2 linked regions of the Robertmurraya sp. FSL R5-0851 genome follow. The protein of the gene in region 1 interacts with the protein of each later gene in a pairwise test. Links are inferred from orthologs where the notes say so. Each region holds a gene or a part of one and is shown on either strand. Other genes may lie near its edges.

Region 1 (7,184 bases):
AGAAGAACGCAATTACAGCCAGAATCAGTTGTCGTACAAGAAGAGGAAAAAGATCTGCTTCAGGTAGCAGAACTGAAGATTTATCCTGAACAATACGAGGCGTACTCTGGAGATATATTGCTAGAGCTCACTCCAAAGGAATTCGAATTATTACTCTATTTAGCAAGACACAAAGGAAGAGTTCTAACGCGAGATCAGCTTCTAAGTGCAGTATGGAATTATGATTTTGCAGGAGACACGCGAATTGTAGATGTTCATATTAGTCACTTAAGAGAGAAAATTGAACAAAATACGAAGAAACCAGTTTATATAAAAACCATTCGAGGCTTAGGCTATAAGATGGAGGAGCCTAAGGGAGAATGATAAAATTTCGAACAAGACTCTTGTTTGCCCTAATTATGCTTATTTTCATTGTTCTTATTGGATTAGGCCTATTGTTAGGACAATTGTTCAAAGGATACTATATTGATTCCTTTGATGGGAGGATGAAGCAGGAAACCAAATTAGTCTCTACGTATATTCAAGATACTGGCGGCATAGGTCATATTTCTAAAGATAGATTAAATGATTTTAGTGATACGCTAAGTTCTCGAATTACCATACTAGGAAATAAAGGGGATCTTATTTATGATAGTGGTGCCCTTGAAAATACGAGTAATAAGAGGCATGACAGTGTTCTCCAATCCATCTACGAAGATCAATTAGAAAAAGAAGATGAAATCATTGAAGTAGGTGGAGGATATAATCTTCACTACTATTGGGACGAAATAACTATTAATGGTGAGACAGAGGGCATCATTGTATTAAGCACGAAACTTACTGAAATAAAAAATGCATATGAACAGATCTGGTGGATATTAACGGTTTCGCTCGGGATCTCACTATTTGTCATTATTTTATTAGGTTATAAAATAACGACCATGTACACAAAGCCGATAGAATCTGCGACCAATGTAGCTATTGAGCTTGCAAAAGGAAATTATCGTGCAAGAACGTACGAGGATCATGCTGATGAAACAGGTATGCTAAGTAGTTCAATTAATGTTTTAGCTAGAAACCTACAGGAGCTCATGAAGTCAAAAGAAATTCAGCAAGATCGATTAGGGACCTTGATTGAAAATATGGGAAGCGGACTTATATTAATTGATAGTCGTGGCTACATAAATTTGGTCAATCGGACGTATAAAGAAATTTTTCAAGTAGAATCAAATGAGTATTTAGAAAAGCTCTATTATGAAGTGATTGACCAAAAAGACATTTGTGATCTGATAGAAGAAATTTTTATGACAGAGCACAAAATTAAAAAACAACTAATTGTACCTGTAGGGATTGAGAGAAGACATTTTGAAGTGTATGGTGTGCCGATTATTGGCTTAAATGATGTTTGGAAAGGTATTTTATTAGTTTTCCATGATATCACTGAAATTAAGAAGCTTGAACAAATGCGTAAAGATTTTGTGGCAAATGTATCACACGAGCTAAAGACACCTATTACTTCCATAAAAGGGTTTTCCGAGACCCTTTTAGATGGAGCTATGGAGGACAAGCAAACCTTAGAAGCTTTCCTGACGATTATCTTGAAAGAAAGCGATCGTTTACAAACATTAATACAAGACTTATTAGACCTTTCGAAGATGGAGAAGCAAGGCTTTCAATTGTCGATTCAAAAAATAGATATTGTTGCTGTGTTGCATGAAGTTCTTCCTATATTAACAGGAAAGGCACTTGAAAAGAAAATTGACCTTCAATTTGAAGCCGAGGATGAAGCGATCTTTGTTGAAGGCGATGTATATAGATTAAAACAAGTGTTTATTAATCTAATAACCAATGCCATTTCCTATACTCCAGAAGGTGGGACTGTAAAGGTTGAAGTTCGTGAGAGGACAAGCAAGATAAGAATAAAGGTAATAGATACGGGGATTGGAATTGAGAGAAAGGAAATTCCCCGAATCTTTGAACGTTTTTATCGAGTAGATCGTGCAAGAAGTAGAAACTCTGGTGGTACGGGTCTAGGGTTAGCCATCGTGAAGCATTTGATTGAAGCTCATAAGGGGAATATTCGAGTGGAAAGTAAGGTTGGAAGAGGGACCACTTTCATCATTGAACTTTTAAAAGAAATTCCTAAATAAATTCAGGTACCTTGGATACAAGTTTTACAGTATATTTACATTTATTATATTTTTCCTTAATAAATGTTCTGTAATATCATAAGGGAAAACCCCTTCATCCAAGGACCTAAAGAAAAGGTGAAAGCTAACCCCGCTTTCATCTTTTCTTTTTTATTGAAACCTTTTTCCCGCCCATTCGTATAACAATTAACTGTTCTTATTATGGGAAAGAGGTGAAGGTTGTTGCTTAGTTTAAAAAGAATTTATTCACTGGTAGGTCTAATACTTTTAATTATAGTACTCAGTTTTGTAGTTTTTACAACGTGGTATACGGTTGATGAATCAGAACAGGCGGTTATATTAACCTTTGGGAAGGTAGAAGAGGGAATAACAGAACCTGGGTTACATTTTAAAATGCCTTGGCCTATTCAAAATGTAGAGAAGCTTTCGAAGGAAACATTTAGTTTACAGTTTGGATATGAAGAAAAAGATGGAGAAATTGTTGAGTTCGATAATGAGACAAAAATGATTACTGGAGACGAAAATATCGTTCTTGCAGATCTTGTTGTTCAATGGAAAATTACGACGCCTTCAAAATACTTATATAATGCAGATAATCCAGAAGAGATTTTACGTGATGCCACTTCAGCGTCTCTTCGTAGCATCATAGGAAGCTCCAAAATTGATGATGCCTTGACCTCTGGGAAAGGTGAAATAGAAGCAAGTGTCAGAGAGCTACTGTCGACCCTAATGGATAAATATGATATAGGGATCACTATTATGGCGGTGAAGCTGCAAGATGTGGAGCTTCCAAATGAAGAGGTTCGGAAAGCATTTACGAATGTTACAGATGCCCGTGAAACGATGAACACAAAAATTAACGAGGCGAAAAAATATCAAAATCAAAAAATCAATGAAGCAGAAGGGGAAAAGAAAGCCCTTGTTTCAAGAGCTGAGGGGGACCAATCAGCAAGAATTGAGATTGCTAGAGGGGATGTAGCGGTTTTTAATAAACTCTACGATGAGTATAAGAACAATCCTGAAGTAACTAGACAAAGGCTTGTGTTAGAGACATTAGAGGAAGTATTACCAGGTACAGAAATTTATATCATGAATGATGATGGTGATACATTGAAGTATTTCCCGATTAGACCTCTAGAAAAAGAAGAAGCAAAGCCTCAGGCAGAGGGGAGTGGAAACAATGAGTGATGGAAATGTGATCGATATGAAAGAGCGTTCTGGAGATGGTTTTAAGTGGAGGAATTATACCAAATTTGGATTGATTGCTCTTTTAATCCTTCTATTGATTGGGATCACCCTTACGAATTTATTTATCGTTAAGGAAGGAGAATACCGAGTGATTCGCCAATTCGGTGAAGTGGTTCGAATTGAAAGTACTCCTGGTCTTAGCTATAAAATCCCATTTGTTCAAAGTGTTTCGACTCTACCAAAATATCAAATGACCTATGATGTGAATGAAGCTGAAATTAATACAAAAGATAAAAAGTGTATGTTAATTGACAATTATGCTGTTTGGAAAATTGAAGATCCTAAAAAGATGATTTCGAATGCGAGAACGCTTGAAAATGCTGAGGGAAGAATGGAAGAGTTTATTTACTCGGTTGTTCGATCAGAGCTTGGAAAGTTAAACTACGAAGAAATCATTAATGATGAGGCGTCAACTAGAGGTTCCTTAAATGATAAAATTACAGAGAAGGTTAATGAACTTCTCTCACAAGATAATTACGGAATTGTGGTAACGGATGTGCGTATGAAAAGAACAGATCTCCCGAAGGAAAATGAACAGTCGGTGTTCACTCGGATGATCTCAGAACGTGAATCAAAGGCACAGGAGTATTTATCAATTGGGGATGCACAGAAAAATATTATTATTGCGGATACGGATCGCCAGGTGAAAGAAACACTAGCGAAGGCGCAAGCAGATGCCGAAACGATTCGTGCGGAGGGAGAAGCTCAAGCTGCAAGGGTATATAATGAGGCGTTCTCCAAAGACCCGAGCTTTTACCAATTATTTAGAACATTAGAATCGTATAAAAAGACGATTAACGGAGAAACCGTTATTGTTCTGCCATCAGATTCACCTTATGCCCGTTTGCTTATGGGATATACGGAGTAAATATGAAGCCGGCGTTTTCCTTTCCTATCATGGTCATGGTAGAATAAAGAAGGAAAACACTGGCTTTTTTACATATGACATGAGACAAGCTTTAATTAGAAAGGGAGGCTTCCTTTGAATAAGAAACTCGTATTAATTGACGGAAATAGCATAGCCTACCGGGCATTTTTTGCTCTGCCATTGCTAAACAATGATAAAGGAATTCATACAAATGCTGTTTATGGATTTACGATGATGCTCTTGAGGATATTGGAGGATGAAAAGCCATCACATATAATGGTTGCGTTTGATGCTGGAAAAACAACCTTCCGTCATAAAACTTTTAGTGAATATAAGGGAGGACGTCAAAAAACGCCACCTGAATTATCCGAACAATTTCCTTTTATTCGAGAAGTATTGGACGCTTATCGAATTAAAAGGTACGAACTTGAAAACTATGAAGCAGATGATATTATTGGTACGTTATCGAAGAAGGCAGAGGAAGATGGCTATGAAGTGAAGGTCATTTCAGGAGATAAAGATTTAACTCAGTTGAGTTCTGAAAAAACCACTGTTGCCATTACGAAAAAAGGGATCACAGAAATTGAGGAATATACTCCGGAGCATATCAAAGAGAAATATGGTTTAACACCAAAGCAAATCATTGATATGAAAGGGTTAATGGGGGATACGTCAGACAATATTCCTGGGGTTCCTGGAGTTGGAGAGAAAACAGCCATCAAACTGCTAGCGGAGTTTGAGACGCTTGAAAAGCTACTTGAGTCGATTGATCAAGTGAGTGGAAAGAAACTAAAAGAGAAACTAGAGGAATTTAAAGACCAAGCAGTTATGAGTAAAGAGCTTGCAACCATTACGAGAGAAGCTCCAGTGACCGTACAACTCGATGAATTCGAATACGACGAATTTGACCGTGATAAGGTTGTTCAGTTATTTAAAGAACTAGGTTTTAACTCATTGCTTGATAAATTAGGAGACAACGAAGGAGCTTCAGTGGAAGAACCCTTGGAGAGTGTGGAATACACGACGGTTAAAGAAGTAACGGAAGAACTTTTTGCAACGGAGAATGCCTTATACATTGAAGTGTTAGATGATAATTATCATTATGCTGATCTTGTAGGTATATCACTAGTGAATGAAAAGGGGAACTTTTTCATTCCTACCAATGTAGCCATAGAATCATCCGTTTTTAAAGCTTGGGCTGAAAATGAAGCTTCTAAAAAAATTGTGTATGACGCGAAAAGGACAGAGGTATCACTAAGACATCACCATATCCATCTAAAAGGTATTGAGTTTGACTTACTGTTAGCTGCTTATATTATGAATCCAGCAGAGTCTGTTGATGATATTTCAACGACTGCAAAACGCTATGGTTTTACGAGTATTAGTTCGGATGAGGCTTTTTACGGAAAAGGGGCTAAGAGAAAGATTCCTGAACCGGAACAGCTTGGAGAGCATCTCGTTCGAAAAGGACTCGTGTTACAGGAACTTCGCGACAAACTCGAACAAGAGTTAAAAGCAAATGAACAATTTGAACTTTATTATGATTTGGAGCTTCCTTTATCTTTGATTTTAGCCGATATGGAATCGTGTGGAATTAAGGTTGATATGGATCGACTTCATGCGATGGGAGAAGCAATTACTGAGCAATTAAGTACCATTGAAGCCCGTATCTATGATCTTGCGGGCGAAAGCTTTAATATTAATTCACCAAAGCAGTTAGGCGTCATTCTCTTTGAGAAATTACAGCTTCCGGTAGCGAAAAAGACAAAAACAGGCTATTCAACCTCTGCGGATGTACTGGAGAAGCTTGAAGATGAGCATGAAATTATTCGAGAAATATTAAATTACCGACAGCTTGGTAAGCTTCAGTCTACTTATATTGAAGGTTTACTTAAAGTAATTAATCCTACAACAAAAAAAGTGCATACAAGGTTTAATCAAGCTTTAACTCAGACAGGAAGATTAAGCTCTACAGATCCGAATTTGCAAAATATCCCTATTCGATTGGAAGAAGGTCGTAAAATTCGTCAAGCCTTTATCCCATCAGAGGAAGGTTGGGTTATTTTTGCAGCAGATTACTCACAAATTGAATTACGTGTGTTGGCACATATTGCAAATGATGAAAAGCTAATAGAGGCCTTTCAAGAGGGTCTGGACATTCATACAAAAACAGCGATGGATGTGTTCCATGTATCTAAGGAAGAAGTCACTTCCAACATGAGACGACATGCAAAAGCGGTAAACTTTGGAATTGTTTACGGTATCAGTGATTATGGGTTGTCACAAAGCTTAAACATTACAAGAAAAGAAGCAGGTAGCTTTATTGAAAGATATCTGGAGAGTTTTCCAGGTGTTAAAGAATATATGGAAGAAATCGTAAAAGATGCAAAACAAAAGGGATTCGTGTCCACGCTTTTGCACCGCCGAAGATATATCCCAGAAATAACAAGCAGGAACTTCAATCTTCGTAGCTTTGCGGAACGTACGGCGATGAATACACCGATTCAAGGAAGTGCAGCGGATATTATTAAAAAAGCGATGATCGATATGGCGGACAGGCTCAAAAAGGAAAATCTAAAATCACGATTGTTGCTATCTGTACACGATGAATTAATATTCGAAGCACCAGAAGAAGAAATCGAGCGATTGAAGGAAATCGTCCCTGAAGTAATGGAACATACAGTGGAGTTAAAGGTACCGCTAAAGGTTGATTACTCCTACGGTCCGACTTGGTATGACGCGAAATAAAGGCAGTAGGGAGGAAGAATATTGCCAGAACTTCCAGAGGTCGAAACGGTTCGACGAACACTTGAAATGCTTATTTTAGATAAAAAAATAAAAAAAGTAACGGTTCTTTGGCCCAAAATCATAAAACATCCTGAAATAGATCAGTTTTGTGACGCTTTAGTTGGAGAGAGATTTGTTCAGTTAGGAAGAAG
Region 2 (3,819 bases), 3.4 Mb from region 1 along the record:
ATCCTCAGCCTTCTGGTGTGATTGATTTACCTGAAAAATTAAAGGTAATTAGATCGTATGGAGAGTTGCAATTACAATTTCAACATTCCCCACCAAAGGATGAATCCTATGAGATTGAAATATCAGTTGGAAAAACATTATTGCCAACAGGGGATTTCATTACATGGGAATATGTTGATAAAGAAATAGAATATACTAACATTAATCAACTTCTACTTCCTATGACCTGTATTAGTCTTCCGCTGAAAGTCAGGACAAGGAGAGAGGGAGACCGAATGAAAGTAAAAGGGATGAAAGGAACAAAAAAGATTAAAGATATCTTTATTGATCTAAAGCTGCCCATAGTAGAGAGAAATAGGTGGCCTATTGTTACAGACTCAAATGATCATATCATTTGGATTCCCGGAATAAAGAAATCAGATATATCTTCTTTCGTTCAAGCTGATGAAAAGAAATACATACTATTACAATATAACAAGCATTGAACTTCTAGGGGGCACAATCAAATCATGATGAAAAATGACATTGAAAAAGTTTTATTTTCTGAAGAGGAAATTCAGGGAAAAATCAAAGAGCTAGGGGCAAAGTTATCGCATGATTATAGTGATAAGTTTCCATTAGCAATTGGGGTACTTAAGGGTGCGATGCCTTTTATGGCAGACCTTTTAAAACGAATGGATACATACCTTGAAATGGATTTTATGGATGTGTCAAGTTACGGGAATTCGACCGTCTCTTCTGGTGAAGTGAAAATTTTAAAGGATTTAGATACTTCGGTAGAGGGTAGAGATATATTAATTATCGAAGACATCATCGATAGTGGGTTAACACTCAGCTATCTTGTGGAGCTTTTCCGTTACCGAAAAGCAAAGTCAATTAGTATTGTCACTTTATTAGATAAACCAACTGGTCGTAAAGCCGATATAGCGGCAGATTATGTTGGATTCATCGTTCCTGATGAGTTTGTTGTAGGTTATGGTCTCGATTATGCAGAGAAATACCGTAATTTACCTTATATTGGGGTGTTAAAACCAGAAGTTTACTCAACAAATAACGAGTAAGAAAAGAATAAGTATTGTATGCATACTACAAAGGCATATTCATATACTGGAACAATTTTCTATGTTACTATTTACTATAGCTTGTTTACCCGTGGGAGGAGGTAAGGGATGAATCGGATTTTTCGTAATACCATCTTTTATTTATTAATTTTTCTAGTGATTATTGGTGTGGTTAGCTTTTTTAATGGTAATAATGAACCCACCGAAAATATATCTTACAGTAAATTCGTAGACCATCTTGAGGCAAAACAGGTGGATTCCATCTCGGTACAGCCTGAAAGAGGAGTTTATGAAGTTCGTGGAACACTTGAAGGTGCTGAAGAAGGAAAATCATTTATTACTTACGTATGGAACAGTGAAAGTCTTTTACAAAAGATTGAGCAAGCAGACCCTACTGTGGATGTGCTTCCAGCGAAAGAAACAAGTGGTTGGGTAACTTTCTTTACTTCTATTATTCCATTTGTCATTATCTTTATTTTGTTCTTCTTCCTTTTGAATCAGGCACAAGGCGGCGGAAGTCGTGTCATGAACTTTGGAAAGAGCAAGGCGAAGCTTTACAATGATGAGAAAAAGAAGGTTCGTTTTAAAGATGTAGCTGGTGCTGATGAAGAAAAGCAAGAGCTCGTTGAAGTCGTTGAATTTTTAAAAGATCCGCGTAAATTTGCTGAACTAGGTGCGCGTATACCAAAAGGAGTACTTTTAGTAGGACCTCCTGGTACAGGTAAAACCTTATTAGCTCGTGCGGTAGCTGGTGAAGCTGGTGTACCGTTCTTCTCAATCAGTGGATCTGATTTTGTGGAAATGTTTGTTGGGGTTGGGGCATCACGTGTACGTGACCTTTTCGAAAATGCAAAGAAGAATGCTCCTTGTATCATCTTTATAGACGAAATCGACGCAGTTGGACGTCAGCGTGGAGCAGGTCTTGGTGGAGGTCACGATGAGCGTGAACAAACCCTTAACCAATTGCTAGTAGAAATGGATGGATTCGGTGCGAACGAAGGAATTATTATTGTTGCTGCAACAAACCGTCCTGATATTCTAGACCCTGCTTTACTTCGCCCAGGACGTTTCGACCGTCAAATTACGGTTGATCGTCCGGATGTCAATGGCCGTGAAGCAGTATTAAAAGTGCATGCACGAAACAAACCGCTTGATGAATCAGTAAACTTAAAAGCGATTGCCGCTAGAACTCCAGGCTTTTCTGGTGCAGATCTTGAAAACTTATTGAATGAGGCGGCATTAGTTGCTGCTCGTCAGAATAAGAAAAAGGTGGATATGACAGATATCGATGAAGCAACTGATCGTGTAATTGCGGGACCTGCGAAAAAGAGTCGTGTGATATCTAAAAAAGAACGTAATATTGTTGCTTTCCATGAAGCGGGCCATACGGTTATTGGTGTGGTATTAGAGGAAGCAGAAATGGTGCATAAGGTAACGATTGTCCCTCGTGGGCAAGCAGGTGGCTATGCGGTAATGCTTCCAAAAGAAGACCGTTACTTCATGACAAAACCTGAGCTTCTTGATAAAATTGTTGGCTTACTAGGAGGACGTGTTGCTGAGGAAATCGTCTTCGGTGAAGTAAGTACAGGCGCTCATAATGACTTCCAACGTGCAACGGGAATTGCCCGTCGAATGGTTACAGAATTCGGAATGAGTGATAAATTAGGTCCATTACAATTTGGTCAATCTTCTGGTGGTCAAGTGTTCTTAGGTAGAGATCTTCATAATGAACAAAACTATTCAGATAGGATTGCCTACGAAATCGATGTTGAAATTCAAACCATTATTAAAGAGTGTTACGCTAGAGCGAAAAAGCTTCTTACTGAAAATCGAGATAAGCTTGATTTGATAGCCAATACACTTCTTGAAGTAGAAACACTAGATGCTGAGCAAATTAAGCACTTAGTTGAAAAAGGTACACTTCCTGATCGACCATCTAGTGATGAAGGGGTAACTACAAATCCTACAACATCAGTGGTAGATGATGTGAAAGTGAATATCGGTGGTAAGAAGGAAGAAGAATCGTCATTAGATGAGTCATCTTCAGATGAAAGTACACTGCCTGATTTAAGAAGTAAAAAAGAATAATAAATCTTAAGAGGTACTCTTTTACTGAGTGCCTCTTTTCTATGCTTGGGTTGGATAGTTATGGTATGATGTTGGCAGAATGAAACTAAAGGTTAAGAAATTTTAATAAAGTGGTGAGCCGTTTGATATTTGTATTTGACGTGGGAAATACCAATATAGTGTTGGGTGTATATGACCAAGAAGAATTAAAACATCATTGGAGAATAGAAACAAACCGTTCGAAAACAGAAGATGAATTTGGAATGATTATTAGGAATTTGTTTAATCATGCAAATCTTTCTTTTTCCGATATTGACGGAATTATTATCTCTTCCGTAGTACCGCCCATTATGTTCTCATTAGAACGTATGTGCCAAAAATATTTCCATATAAAGCCTTTAGTTGTGGGGCCAGGAATCAAAACCGGGTTGAATATAAAGTATGAAAACCCAAGAGAAGTTGGAGCAGACAGGATCGTTAATGCGGTAGCTGCTATCCATGAATATGGAAGTCCGTTGATCATCGTTGATTTTGGTACGGCAACAACCTATTGTTACATAGATGAACATAAGCAATATATGGGAGGAGCGATTGCTCCTGGTATTAATATTTCAACAGAAGCTTTATATACAAGGGCTGCCAAGCTGCCGAGGATAGAAATTGCTCGACCAGATGGAGTTGTAGGGAAAAA

Evidence for each region.
Region 2: the proteins of hflC (region 1) and ftsH interact in binary tests that used the Escherichia coli proteins (3 or more experiments, as listed by UniProt). The link is inferred for Robertmurraya sp. FSL R5-0851 from one-to-one orthologs.

Annotation. Positions count from the first base shown.
Region 1 is NZ_JBBOOE010000001.1:3,467,775-3,474,958, reverse strand. What follows is about bases 2,295-5,277. They hold hflC (protease modulator HflC), read left to right. Parts: upstream 2,295-3,309; coding sequence 3,310-4,245; downstream 4,246-5,277. Other genes in these bases: polA (DNA polymerase I), read left to right, coding at 4,360-5,277; hflK (FtsH protease activity modulator HflK), read left to right, coding at 2,352-3,317. Also shown: MKX65_RS17905 (response regulator transcription factor), read left to right, coding at 1-363; two-component system histidine kinase PnpS, read left to right, coding at 360-2,129; more of polA, read left to right, coding at 5,278-6,993; mutM (DNA-formamidopyrimidine glycosylase), read left to right, coding at 7,015-7,184.
Region 2 is NZ_JBBOOE010000001.1:75,417-79,235, forward strand. The notes cover bases 733-3,659. They hold ftsH (ATP-dependent zinc metalloprotease FtsH), read left to right. Parts: upstream 733-1,169; coding sequence 1,170-3,149; downstream 3,150-3,659. Other genes in these bases: hpt (hypoxanthine phosphoribosyltransferase), read left to right, coding at 733-1,061; MKX65_RS00400 (type III pantothenate kinase), read left to right, coding at 3,272-3,659. Also shown: tRNA lysidine(34) synthetase TilS, read left to right, coding at 1-485; more of hpt, read left to right, coding at 513-732; more of MKX65_RS00400, read left to right, coding at 3,660-3,819. UniProt on the Escherichia coli protein: Acts as a processive, ATP-dependent zinc metallopeptidase for both cytoplasmic and membrane proteins. Plays a role in the quality control of integral membrane proteins.